2 linked regions of the Arthrobacter globiformis genome follow. The protein of the gene in region 2 binds, or shares a complex with, the protein of the main gene of each other region. Links are inferred from orthologs where the notes say so. Each region holds a gene or a part of one and is shown on either strand. Other genes may lie near its edges.

The links. Proteins that work in one complex are often made in the same cells at the same time.
Region 1: the proteins of sufU (region 2) and QF036_RS17365 are in contact, whole or in part, in a solved structure (PDB 5XT5), measured with the Bacillus subtilis proteins. The link is inferred for Arthrobacter globiformis from one-to-one orthologs.

Annotation. Positions count from the first base shown.
Region 1 is NZ_JAUSYZ010000001.1:3,812,290-3,817,603, forward strand. What follows is about bases 1-2,890. They hold QF036_RS17365 (aminotransferase class V-fold PLP-dependent enzyme), read left to right. Parts: upstream 1-687; coding sequence 688-2,094; downstream 2,095-2,890. Other genes in these bases: hisN (histidinol-phosphatase), read left to right, coding at 1-361; QF036_RS17370 (class I SAM-dependent methyltransferase), read left to right, coding at 2,178-2,890. In the rest of the region: more of QF036_RS17370, read left to right, coding at 2,891-2,957; QF036_RS17375 (metal-dependent transcriptional regulator), read left to right, coding at 2,968-3,681; QF036_RS17380 (fluoride efflux transporter FluC), read left to right, coding at 3,688-4,161; QF036_RS17385 (fluoride efflux transporter FluC), read left to right, coding at 4,158-4,523; QF036_RS17390 (MFS transporter), read right to left, coding at 4,548-5,314. UniProt on the Bacillus subtilis protein: Type II cysteine desulfurase that acts as the initial step in the SUF-like Fe-S cluster assembly pathway.
Region 2 is NZ_JAUSYZ010000001.1:1,768,644-1,776,298, forward strand. Bases 1-2,808 are described here. They hold sufU (Fe-S cluster assembly sulfur transfer protein SufU), read left to right. Parts: upstream 1-1,083; coding sequence 1,084-1,533; downstream 1,534-2,808. Other genes in these bases: nhaA (Na+/H+ antiporter NhaA), read right to left, coding at 1,545-2,808. In the rest of the region: more of nhaA, read right to left, coding at 2,809-2,888; QF036_RS08045 (SCO4848 family membrane protein), read right to left, coding at 3,082-3,303; QF036_RS08050 (DUF2505 domain-containing protein), read right to left, coding at 3,308-3,805; mfd (transcription-repair coupling factor), read left to right, coding at 5,638-7,655. UniProt on the Bacillus subtilis protein: Part of the SUF-like system that mediates the biosynthesis of iron-sulfur (Fe-S) clusters. Acts as a sulfurtransferase and thus transfers sulfur from SufS to SufB.

The DNA of each region.
Region 1 (5,314 bases), 2.0 Mb from region 2 along the record:
ATCCAACGTGTCCAGCCTCGCCGACGCCTCGCTGTCCTACTCCAGCCTCGGGGGCTGGAAGGACCGCGGCAATCTCGATGAGTTCCTCCAGCTCACCGAGGATGTGTGGCGCACCCGCGCTTTCGGTGATTTCTGGTCCTACTGCATGGTGGCAGAAGGCGCGGTGGACATCGCCTGCGAACCGGAGCTGAACCTCTATGACATGGCGGCACTGGTGCCGATCGTGACGGAGGCAGGCGGCCGTTTCACCTCCCTCGAAGGCACCGACGGCCCGTTCGGCGGCAACGCGCTGGCGACAAATTCGATTCTGCACTCCGAAGTCCTCAAGCGCCTGAACCCGCAGCTGGACGATTTGTTCTAGTTCCTTTCTCCTCCCCCGGCGCCTCGGCGCTGAATATTACGACGGCGGGCGCCCCCTTTTGGTGGCGCCCGGCGTCGTTTATTCGGCCGTAACCCCGATATCCGGGATGCGTAATAATCCGCTTAACATTCCTGTCCGGCTTTTTCATCGCCCGTCCCGATGTCCTAGTCTCGTAACAGGTCACGAGTGCCAGCGCTAAACCCCGGTTAGCTGGCCGGCAACCCTCCATTCGCGGTGGGGTGCCCCGGGTGACGACCAGGCCGATCCGGAACGGACCCGGCAAGCGCGGATCCCCGTCACACGGGGTCCTTTCTCAGTGAGGTCCCATGACGACTGCAATCATCTCTTCCACCACCGACGCTGGCGTGCTGGACGGCCGATTTGCCGCCGCCGGCCGTCCCCTGGCTGCCGTTACCGGCGCAGAAATCCAGGCCCCGCTGATCCAGGGCGGCCACGTCCGCTACGCCAACCTCGATTACGGCGCCTCCGCGCCCGCACTGTCGGTGGTTTCTGCGTACCTCAACGAAATCCTGCCGTACTACGCCAGCGTGCACCGCGGCGCCGGCTATGCCTCGCAGATCAGCACGTCCGTGTACGAGAACTCGCGGAGCATCGTGCGGGAATTCGTGGGCGGCCGCGCCGATGACGCCGTCATCTTCACCCGGAACACCACCGACTCCCTCAACCTCCTGGCCGGTTGCCTGCCCGTGGAGGACCACCACCACACCGGTGAAGTCCTGTACCTGGACATCGAACACCACGCCAACCTGCTGCCGTGGCAGGGCGTGCCGCACCGCAGCGTCGTGGCCTCGGACACCCTGGAAGCCACCATCAGCAGCCTGCGCACCGAACTTGAGCACGGCGATGTCAGCCTCCTTGCCGTGACCGGTGCCTCCAACGTCACCGGCGAAATCCTTCCCATCCGGCGCCTCGCTGCGCTGGCCCATGAATACGGCGCCCGGATCGTGGTGGACGCCGCCCAGCTGGCGCCGCACCGCCGAATCAACATCGCCGCGGACGACGTCGATTACCTCGCCTTCTCCGGCCACAAGCTCTACGCCCCCTTCGGGGCCGGCGTCCTGATCGGCCGCCCCGACTGGCTCGACGCCGGCACCCCCCACCTCGCCGGCGGCGGCGCCGTGAGCGAGGCCAGGCTCGACGGCGTCAGCTGGGCCACCGGCCCCGCGCGCCACGAGGGCGGCTCACCCAACGTGCTCGGCGCTGCCACCCTGGCCCGGGCAACCCAGGTCATCGCAGCCCTTGATCCGCAGCACTGGCACGCCCACGAGGCCGCCATCCGGTCCTTCCTCGTCGAGGGGCTGCGCAAGATCGACGGGGTCACTGTCCACCAGATCTTCGAGGACAGCGACCCGGACGATGCCATTGGGGTGGTCAACTTCTCCGTGGAGGGTTACGACGCCGGCCTGGTGGCCGCCTACCTGTCGGCCGAACACGGCGTGGGCCTGCGCGACGGCCGCTTCTGCGCGCACCCGCTGCTGAAGCGCCTCGGCCTGCCGTCCGGTTCCCTGCGCGCCAGCTTCGGCGTGGGATCACGGCTCGAGGACGTCCAGCGGCTGCTCGCCGGCATCGAGGAGCTCCGCCGCTCCGGCCTCGGCTGGGACTACGTGGTGGACGCCGGGCGCTGGGTTCCGGCGAACGACACCCGCACCTACCCCGAGTGGGCGCCCAACACTCCCGGCACCGCCGGCGCCGCACCCTGCACACAGGACTGATCTCCACCCCGCCTGCTGCGGCCGGGGTCCCCGTACGGTAAATTCGAAAGGTAATTTTCGACGTCGGGCTAAGGAGACTGTGCGTGGCACGGGGCGGTCCCAAACTTCATCACGGACGGCGGCTGGAGCTTGGGCAGAGCTTCCAGGACGGTGGCGAGCACTACCACCGCGTCCGTCCCGGCTACCCTGGCGATTCCGCGGACTGGCTCATTCCAGCCGGGGCCCGCACTGCTGCCGACATCGGCGCCGGAACCGGTAAATTCACGGCATTGCTGGTGGAACGCGGGCTGAACGTCAGTGCCGTGGACCCTTCCGTGGACATGCTGGAGCAGCTCAGCCGTACCTTTCCCGGGGTTCAAGCCCTGGAAGGAACCGCGGAGGAGACCGGACTGCCTGAGGCGTCGTTCGACGTCGTCAGTGTTGCCCAGGCGTGGCACTGGTGCGACCCGCTGCGGGCCAGCACCGAGATCTCCCGGATCCTCAGGCCCCACGGGGTGCTGGGCCTGATCTGGAACCAGCTGGACACGTCAGTGCCATGGGTGCACCGGCTGTCCCGCATCATGCACGCCGGTGACGTCCACAAACCCGATTTCCGCCCCAAAATCGGCCCGGAATTCACGTCCCTGGAGAGCCATTTAACGCGCTGGGAAGATACCGTTACCCCGGCCGACATCCTCGAACTGGCCAAGTCCCGCAGCTACTACCTCGCGGCCAACGACGCCACCCGCGCCAAGGTGGCCGGCAACCTGGCCTGGTACCTGCACGAGCACCTGGGGCATGCCGAGGGCGAACTGCTGCAACTCCCCTACCTCACCCAGACCTGGCGGGCTGTCAGGGCGGAGAGCCGTGGTGGCAGCAGGTAGGCTTGAAGCTGTGAAGACCAGTACGCCCTCCTCCTCGATCGAGGATTACGTTAAGGTCATCTATTCCTTCACGGAATGGCAGGACAAGCCCATCACCTCCACCCAGCTTGCACAGCGCCTCGGGGTGGCCAATTCCTCGGTCTCCGAGATGGTGCGCAAGCTCAAGGACCAGGGCCTGGTCCTCCACAAGCCCTACAGCGCCATCACGCTCACGCCCCAGGGCGTCCGGCTTGCCCTCTCCATGGTCCGGCGGCATCGGCTCATTGAGACCTACCTGGTCAAGGACCTGGGATACAGCTGGGACGAAGTCCACGACGAGGCCGAACAGCTGGAACACGCGGTCTCGGGCACGTTCATTGAGAGGCTGGCAGCCCGGCTGGGCAACCCGTCACGGGACCCGCACGGCGATCCCATCCCCGCGGCTGACGGAACCGTCCGGATGCCGTCGGCCCACCGGATGATCGAGCTCGACGACGGCCACACCGGCAGGATCACCCGGATCAGCGATGAGAACCCGGAGCTGCTGCGCTACCTCGCCGCCGAAAAGATCAGCCTCGACGCCGACGTCGAGGTGCGCGGCCGCAAGCCCTTCGGCGGTGCGCTCGTGGTCCGCATCGGCTCCCCCGGGACCAGCCGCGACGTTGACCTCGCCGACGAAGTGGCCTCCGCGCTGTGGATCCACAGCGACTCCGCGCATCCCGGCTGCCGCATGGCCGGCCTGTAGGCGCAGGTGCGCGCTCCCCAGGCCGGTCGCACCGGCGCCGCCCACAAGACGGGCTCCGGCTACGGTTGGCGGGTCTGGACTGCGGTGGCCGCCGGCGGGCTGCTGGGCACGGAGCTCCGGTACGTGCTCGGACTGCTGTTCCCGGACCAGCCGGGAGAATTGCCGTGGGCCACGCTCGGCATCAACATCGTTGGCAGCTTCGTGCTGGCTGCCCTCACCACCATCTGGATCGCGCGGCCGCAGACCGCGTTCTGGCTCCGTGCGGCGATCGGGCCGGGCGTGCTGGGCTCTTTCACCACCTTTTCCGCCGTCGTATTTTCCGCGGACCAGCTGACCCGATTCGGGCTCCCCGCCGTGGGATTTCTCTATCTGGGGCTGTCCGTCCTGCTGGGGCTGGCGGCGGCCGCCGCCGGGTGGCGGACCGGCAGGGTGCTGGGTGCTCCCGGTAGCTTCGACGGCACTGGTGCGGTGAGCCCGTGACGGCGCTCCTCGTGGGCCTCTTCGGCATCGCCGGGGCCCTCACCAGGTTCGCCGTGGATGGCTGGCTGGCCGGGCTCCCGTCGCCGCGGCGGCACTGGCCCTGGGCTACCCTGCTGGTCAACGTGGCCGGCTCGTTCGTGATCGGGCTATCCGTGGGCGTCACTGCGGTTTTCGGCCCTGAATGGCACTCTGCCCTGGCCACCGGGTTCGCCGGCGGCCTGACCACTTTCAGCTCCTGGACCACTGCCACGGTGCGGCTGGCCAGTGAACGGCGCTACCTCGCCGCCGCCGCCAACATCCTCGCCAACCTGCTGCTGGGGCTGGCTGCGGCCGCGGCGGGGCTTGCCATTAGCGGCGGCTAGCCGGATTAGCGGGGGCTAGCCGGATTAGCGGGGGCTAGCCGGATTAGCGGGGCTAACCGGCACCGGGTTGCGGATTCCGACGGCGGAGCAGACCCCACCCAGCAACAGCAGCGCCGCCGTAGCCAGCAGCGCACGGTGCAGGCCCGGCGTCGTCAGCTCGGGACCGACAATGAAGCCCGCAAACGCGATGCAGACCAGGCCGGCGATTCGTGAGACCGCATTGTTCACCGCGGAGCCCACGCCCGCCTGCTTCTCAGGCACGGATCCCAGGATGGCCGCCGTCAGGGGTGCCACCGTCATGGACAGGCCGAGGCCGAAAACCACCTGCCCGGGCAGGATCTGGGTCCAGTAGTTCAGGGAGCCGCCAACGGACAGAGTGAGCAGGAAACCGGCCGCACACAGCACCGGCCCGGCAGTCATGAACCACCGCGGCCCGTACTTGCCGGCGAGGCCCCCGAAGAACGATGCCAGCAGCATCAGGATCACCGTGGAGGGCAGCAGAGCCAGGCCGGCGGTGGTCGCCTTCATGCCGCCCACCTGCTGGATGTAGATGCCCAGTGCAAAAAACCCGAGGGAAAACCCGCCGTAGATCGCGGCGGTGGCGATGTTGCCCCAGCCGAAGTTGCGCACCGTGAACATGCGCAGGGGCAGGAGCGGCGCGGCCGACCGCGATTCATGGACGAGGAAAAGCACCGTGGCGACGAGACCTGCGGCCAGCGGCAGCCAGACCTGCGGGCTGCCCCACCCCGCGCTCCCCTGCTCGATCAGACCATAGACCGGTCCGCCAAGCG
Region 2 (7,655 bases):
ACCGTCGCCGACTTTGTCGGGGCCGCCTATGAGGAGATCGTCTGGACCTCCAACGCCACCGAGGGCCTCAACGTCATCAGCTATGCGCTGTCGAACGCCGCCCTGTGGTCAGCCCAGGGACGCGGCCACGCCAAGCTGCGGGACCTGGCCCTGGGGCCGGGCGATGAAATCGTGGTCACCGAAATGGAACACCACGCCAACCTGATTCCCTGGCAGGAACTGGCCTACCGGACCGGTGCCACGCTGCGGCACATCCCGCTGGACGATGCCGGCGTGCTGCGGATGGATGAGGCAGCGGAAATCGTGGGGGAGCGCACCAGGCTGCTGGCGTTCACCCACGCCTCGAATGTACTGGGCACCATCAACCCGGTCAGCGACCTTGTTGCCCTCGCCCGGCGGGCAGGCGCCCTCGTGGTGCTGGATGCGTGCCAGTCGGCGCCGCACCTTGCCCTGGACGTCAAGCAGCTGGATGTCGACTTCGCCGTGTTTTCCGGCCACAAGATGCTGGGACCCACCGGCGTCGGAGTGCTGTACGGCAAGCAGGAGCTCCTGGACGTGCTCCCGCCGGTCCTGACCGGCGGTTCCATGATCACCACCGTGACCATGGAACGCGCGGAGTACCTCCCTGCGCCGCAGCGGTTCGAGGCCGGGACCCAGAAAATTTCCCAGGCAGTGGCCCTTGCCGCTGCGGTCAACTATCTGACGGAAACCGGCATCGACCGGGTGCACCGCTGGGAGTCCGAGCTGGGCCAGCGCATGGTGGCAGGCCTGGAAGCCATCGACGGAATCCGCGTGCTGGGACCGGCCGCAGGCCAGGACCGCATCGGCCTGGCGGCCTTTGACGTCGCCGGTGTCCACGCGCACGACGTCGGCCAGTTCCTTGACTCGCGGGGCATCGCGGTCCGCGTGGGCCATCACTGCGCGCAGCCGCTGCACCGGCGCTTGGGCCTGACGGCCACCACCCGGGCCAGCGCCTACTTGTACAACACCACCGACGACGTGGACGAATTCCTGGACGCAGTGTCCGGAGTCCGCGCCTACTTCCGGGCCTAGGGCCCGGACCCCGACGACAGGTACCTCACCATGAGCCTCGACCAGCTTTACCAGCAGATCATCCTGGACCACTCCAAGGCCAGGCACGGCAGCGGACTGACCGCAACGGCCGCCCCGGACGGCGCGTCCACAGGCCAGTCACACCAGCTCAACCCCGTGTGCGGCGACGAGGTCACCCTGCGCGTGGCCGTTGACCACGGCACGGTCACGCAGCTGGCATGGGACGGGGCCGGCTGCTCGATCTCCATGGCCTCGGCCTCTGTGCTGAGCGAGCTGGCCGAGGGCATGACTGTGGACGAGCTCCGCTCGGTGATCGGGAACTTCCGCGAGGTCCTGCGCTCCCGCGGGAAAATCCCCGCCGACCCGGAAATCCTGGGCGATGCCGCGGCCTTCGAGGGCGTGGCCCGCTACGCGGCAAGGGTAAAGTGCGCCATGATTTCCTGGGTTGCGGCCGAGGATGCCCTGAACCAGGCAGCCTGACCGTACCCCCTTTAGCCGTCCTGTTCGGACCGTTCGAAGAGATCCGGGACGCCGTCGCCGTCGTCGTCCCTTGCCTCCTCCGCCTCCAGGCGGCGGTAGTGCCTGTTGCGGGCCTTAAGCACGATGGCGGCCAGCGCCGCGGCGGTCAGCGAACCGGCCAGGATGGCCACTTTTGCGTGGCCGTCCCGGGCTGAGCCCGAGCCGAAACTCAGTTCGGCGATGAGCAGCGACACGGTGAAGCCGACGCCTGCCAAAAGAGCCAGCCCGGCGACGTCGACCCACTTCAGCCCGTCGTCGAGCTGTGCGCGGGTGGTTTTCGTGACCAGGAATGTAGCCCCGAAGACGCCAAGGGCCTTGCCGGCGATCAATGCCGCCACGATGCCCACGGCCACGGGGTCGGCCAGTGCGGACATCAGGCCGGAGGCGCCGCCGAGCGCAACGCCTGCCGAGAAGAACGCGAAGACAGGAACCGCAAATCCTGCAGACAGCGGCCGGAGCAGGTGTTCCAGGCGTTCGGCCATGCCGGTGCCGACGCCGTCGGTGCCGGTCCCCGGGTGGCGGCGGTCCCGCCGCGAGGCAGCCACCGGAACGGTGAAGCCGAGCAGGACGCCGGCCACCGTGGCATGGATGCCGGACGCGTGGACGAGGCCCCATGTGCCCGCCGCCAGCGGCAGGAGCAGGTACCAGCGGCTGACCCGCTTCTGCACCAGCCAGGCGAAGAGTGCCAGCGGGACCAGGGCGGCGAGCAACAGGCCCGGCTGAAGCCCGGAGGAGTAGAAGAACGCAATGATTCCGATGGCGATCAGGTCATCCACCACGGCGAGGGTGAGCAGGAATGTCCGCAGCGCCGCCGGGAGGTGGGTGTTGATGACGGCGAGCACTGCCAGCGCGAACGCAATGTCGGCGGCGGTGGGGATCGCCCACCCCCGCAGGGCTTCGGCACCCTGGTTCCAGACGATGAGGGCGTAGATGATGGCTGGCGCGGCAACTCCGCCCACTGCCGCCGTCACAGGGACGACCGCCCGGGACGGCCGGCGCAGGTCGCCGGAAACAAACTCGCGTTTGAGTTCCAGCCCGGCGATGAAGAAGAAGAGGGCGAGCAGTCCATCGGAAGCCCAATGCCCCAGGCTCAGCTGCAGGTGCCAGGGCTCGTAGCCCACCTTGAAGTCGCGCAATCCAAAGTAGGCGTCCGCCGCGGGGGAGTTGGCCCAGATCAGGGCGGCAGCCGTGGCGGCCAGGAGGAGCGCGCCGCCGACCGTCTCCGTCCGGAGGATCGCGGCAATGCGGAGGTACTCGGGGTAGGTGGAGCGGCTGAATACCCGGAATTTCCCGGACGGGAGGGAGGACTTGGGCATTGGAGCTCCTCGCGAGGGGTCGGCTAACGTCTTGCCGACCAGACTTCCCGGCGCACCATGTGTACCCAGCTTATCCGACTGGTGAAGGTCCACCGAGGCCGCTGGTTGAGCTGGTCGAAACCCCGGTTTCGACCAGCTCAACCAGCGGACCTTCTCTGGAACCGGTTAGCCGGCGCCGGTTAGCCCGCGCGGCTCAGCTGACGAGCGCCGCGATTCCGATGGCGGCTGTGGCGGCACCCAACACCATGGACACCGTCACCAGGACCACGTGGACGGTGAGGAACTTCGTGGCCTTGCCGGCGGCGTCCCGTGCCCGCGGGTCCTTCATGACGCGGCGCAGGAATTGCGGCCACACCACCAGGGACCACACGCCCGAAACAACCAGGACCAGGGCAAGGAAGGCAGGGACGTCCACAGGACTAGTGGCTTTCGAGCCAGGCCTGGGCCTGCTGCGACTGGATGTTCAGCGCCTTGCCCACCATGGGCTCGGCGGCGTCGGCGATCTTGCCGCCCAGGAACGGCACGGAGGACGTGACGTTGCCTTCGAGTTCAACCCGCGTGCTGCCCGCGTCCGCCACGAGACGCTGGACCGCGGACACGTCGATCGGCGCGCCGGCGATCTTCAGCGAGATGGTGCTCTGGCGCGAACCGTCGGCTGCCGGGGCGTCCCAGTTTTCCACCTGGGTCACCTTGAGGCTCTCGCCGACGAACTTGCGGGCGATTTCCGGCAGGCGCGTCGTGGGGAGGGTACGCACCGACGTGGTGCTGAACTCTCCAGCGATGTCGCCCGCCACGGTGAAGGACTCGAGGGTGCCGCCGACGTATTCGCTGGTGTGGCGCTGGAAGTCCTCGTTCGCGAAGACTGCGGTGACGCTGTCGACGCCGTGGGGAAGGGTGGTGGATGCACTCAGTGCCATTGATCCTCCGTCGTTGTGGGGTCAGAACGCTTTTTGCTCACCACATCCTACGGGGTTGGCCGCGCTTCCCCGGCACCGGCACCTCGGGCACCCGGCTCTGCGACGCCGGATTTCTCCTCGGCGGACAGCCTCCGGGCCGCCGCGGTAATGTTGCGGGACATGGCCGGGAAGATGATGCTGTGGAACGGAAGGACGGCCAGCCAGTAGAGCCGCCCGCTGAGTCCCTTGGGGAAGAAAATCGCCCGCTGGCTGTAACGGCTTCCGGTGCCGTCAGGCTCCACGCAGAGCTCCAGCCAGGCGCGTCCGGGTGCCCGCATTTCGGCCCGTAGCCGGAGCAGGCGGCCGCGCTCGATCCGTTCCACGCGCCACCAGTCCACCACTTCACCGGTCACCAGATGGTGCGGATGCCGCCGTCGGGCGGAGCAGGCCCGCCCCGCCCGAGAGCTTGTCCAGCCAGCCGCGCACGCTCCAGGCCAGCGGGAGCGAGTACCAGCCGCTGCGGCCGCCGATCCCCTCGATGATCGTCCACACGTGCGACGGGTCAACGTCGCTGGCGAAGGTTCGCTCGTCGACATACACCCTGTGTCCGGCCCAGCCAGGGTCGCTCGGCAGCGGGTCGGCGTCGGCGCCGGCGTTTGCCCAGATGGTTTCCACCTGCCCGTCGCGTTCCTTGCCGAGCGCCAGGGCCACTGCCCTGCGGTAGCCGGTCAGGCCGCCGCCGGGCTGTTTGATGTACGTGTCGATGTCGTGTTCGGCCGAGACCGCGTCGTGCTGCAGGGACTGGACCAGCGGCACGGACATGGACAGCGGAATCGGGGTCACCAGGGCAACCCACAATCCGGCCAGCCTGGGTGCCGGCACCGGCAGCGCCAGGACCGGACGCGGCGGCAGCCCCGCCTCGGCCGCGTACTCCTTCATCATGCCGGCGTACGTCAGGACGTCCCGGGAGCCGATGTCGAAGGTGCGGTTGAGGGGGTCCGCCAGTGAGGCGGCTCCAACGAGGTAGTAGAGCACGTCCCGGACGGCGATGGCTTCGATCCGGTTTCGGACCCAGCTGGGCGCCGGCATGAGGGGCAGGGTTTCGGCGAGATGGCGGATCATTTCGAACGACGCCGAGCCGGAGCCGATGACCACCCCGGCCTGGAACACGATGGCGTCGACCGGGCCGGAGAGAAATACCCCGCCGACCGCCTCGCGGGAGCGCATGTGCGTTGACAGTGCCGTGTTGGGCGGGTGCAGGCCGCCCAAATAGACGATCCGCCGGACGGAGGCAGCCGCGGCGGCACCGGCCACAAGTTCGGCCATGGCCTTTTCCTTGGCCTCGAAACCGGAGCCTGCTGCCATGGAATGGACCAGGTAATAGAGGACGTCGACACCCTGCAGGGCTTCCTCCAGCGCTGCGGAGTCGTCGAGGCTGCTGCGGACCACTTCCACGTCGTCGAACCACGGCACGCCGGCGATTTTCTCCGGGGACCTTACGAGCACCTTGACGCGATGGCCGGCGTCCAGCAGCCGCGGAACCAGCCGCCCGCCGATGTACCCTGTGGCACCCGTGACGAGCACCGTCCGGGCAGCCGTGCTGCTGTCATTTCCGCTGCTGTCATTTCCGGTCTGGTCGCTCACGGGAGTCTCCTTGGGGGCGGCGGCGGTGTGGCTGTGCTGATCTTCGGGCTGTGCTGGACTTCACGTGCTCAGCAAGCTTAGCAATGCGGCATCCGGGGCCCGGATGCCGCCGGTGTGCCCTCAGGGGTAGGCTGGAGGCCCCGGCATTCGCAAGAATCTCGGCTTTTCGTGTTGCCTGCGTTCGAATGAGATTCCAGGAGATCCTGCCCATGAGCTCCAAAGGCCAGAGCCCCAGCGGCCAGCGCCCCAAAGGCCAGCCCTCCAATGGCTTGCCCCTCAATGGCTTGCGCCGCGTCCTTCATGCGGACAGGACGTTCGCCCGCGTGCAGTCCGAGGCGGGGAGGAGCTTCAGTGTCCGCAGCGAGGACTACCAGATCAGCGCCCCGGCAGGCCTGCGGCCGGTGCTCCTGGCGGAGATGGCGGACGGCCTGCTGAACGCTGCAGGAAATGGGGGCTCCGCCGCTGACCACGCCGCGCCGGGTGTTGTCCTGGCGGTCACCGCCACGGGACGCGAGGCCGAGGATCTTGCCGCCGCGCTCCGCGCCTACTTGCCCGCCAACGCCGTGGCCGAGTTCCCCAGTTGGGAAACCCTCCCGCATGAGCGGCTGTCCCCGCGCTCGGACACGGTGGGCCGCCGGCTGTCGGTCCTGCGGCGCCTGGCCCATCCCGAAGACTCAGCGCACTCCGAAGACCCAGCACATACGGCAGACGCTGCGCACCGGGAAAACGCAGCGGGACCCCTCCGGGTGGTCGTGGCCCCCGTCCGTGCCGTGCTCCAGCCGATCGTGGCCGGCCTGGGGGACCTGGTTCCGGTGACCCTGAAGGTCGGCCAGGAGGCGCCCTTCAGCAGTGTCGTCAAGAACCTTGCAGACGCCGCCTACGCCCGCGTGGACATGGTGACCCGCCGCGGCGAGTTCGCTGTCCGCGGCGGCATGCTGGACGTCTTCCCGCCCACCGAGGACCACCCCATCCGGGTTGAGTTCTTCGGCGATGAGGTGGACCAGATGCGCTGGTTCGCCGTCGCCGACCAGCGCTCGCTGTCCGCCCCCGGCGTGCATCACCCCACCGAACTCCATGCTCCACCCTGCCGCGAAATCCTCATCACCCCCTCGGTGATGTCCCGGGCTGCGACGCTGAAGTCCCAGCTGCCCGCTGCCGCCGACATGCTGGAGAAGATCGCTGGCGGCATTGCCGTGGAAGGCATGGAATCGCTGGCGCCTGTCCTCGTGGACGCCATGGTCCCGTTCATGGAACAGCTGCCCCCGGGTTCCATCTCGGTGGTCATCGAACCGGAGAAGGTCCGCACCCGCGCGCACGACCTCGCCGCCACCAACGAGGAGTTCCTGGAAGCCGCGTGGTCCACGGCCTCCGACGGCGGAACTGCACCGCTGGATCTGAGCTCGCAGGCGTCGGCGGCCCTGCATTCCGCCAGTTTCCGCTCGCTCGCAGAGACCCGCTCCGCGGCCCTCGGGCACGAGGTGTCCTGGTGGTCCATCACGTCGCTGGCCACGGACGAGGAACTGGCACCGGACATCGACGTGCTCAACCTCCACGCCCGTGAACCGCGCGGGTACCAGGGCGACGTGGCGGAAATGATGGATTTCATCGGCTCGCACGTGCGGGACCAGTGGCGGATCGTGGTGGCCACCGAAGGCCCGGGCCCGGCGCAGCGCCTGGCCGAGCTATTCCACGACGCCGACATCCCCTGCGCCCGGGTGGACACACTGGACCACGAACCCCAGGCGGGGATCATCGAAGTGACCACCGCCGTCGTCGGACGCGGTTTTGTCCTGGACGGACTGAAACTCGGGCTCCTGACCGAGGCCGACCTGCTCGGCCGCACCTCCGCGGGCTCCACGAAGGACATGCGCCGCATGCCCTCCAAGCGGCGGAACGCCGTGGATCCGCTGCAGCTGGTGGCCGGGGACCATGTGGTGCACGAGCAGCACGGCATCGGGCGGTTCGTGGAGCTCATCCAGCGCAATGTGACTGTCGGGGGCTCAAAAAATTCAATCGGCGTGCGCGAGTACCTGGTGCTGGAATACGCGCCGTCGAAGCGCGGGGCGCCGGGGGACCGGCTGTTTGTGCCCACCGACCAGCTGGACCAGGTGACCCGCTACGTCGGCGGCGACACCCCCGTGCTCAGCAAGATGGGTGGCGCGGACTGGGCCAGCACCAAGTCCAAGGCGCGCCGGGCGGTCAAGGAAATCGCCGGCGAGCTCATCCG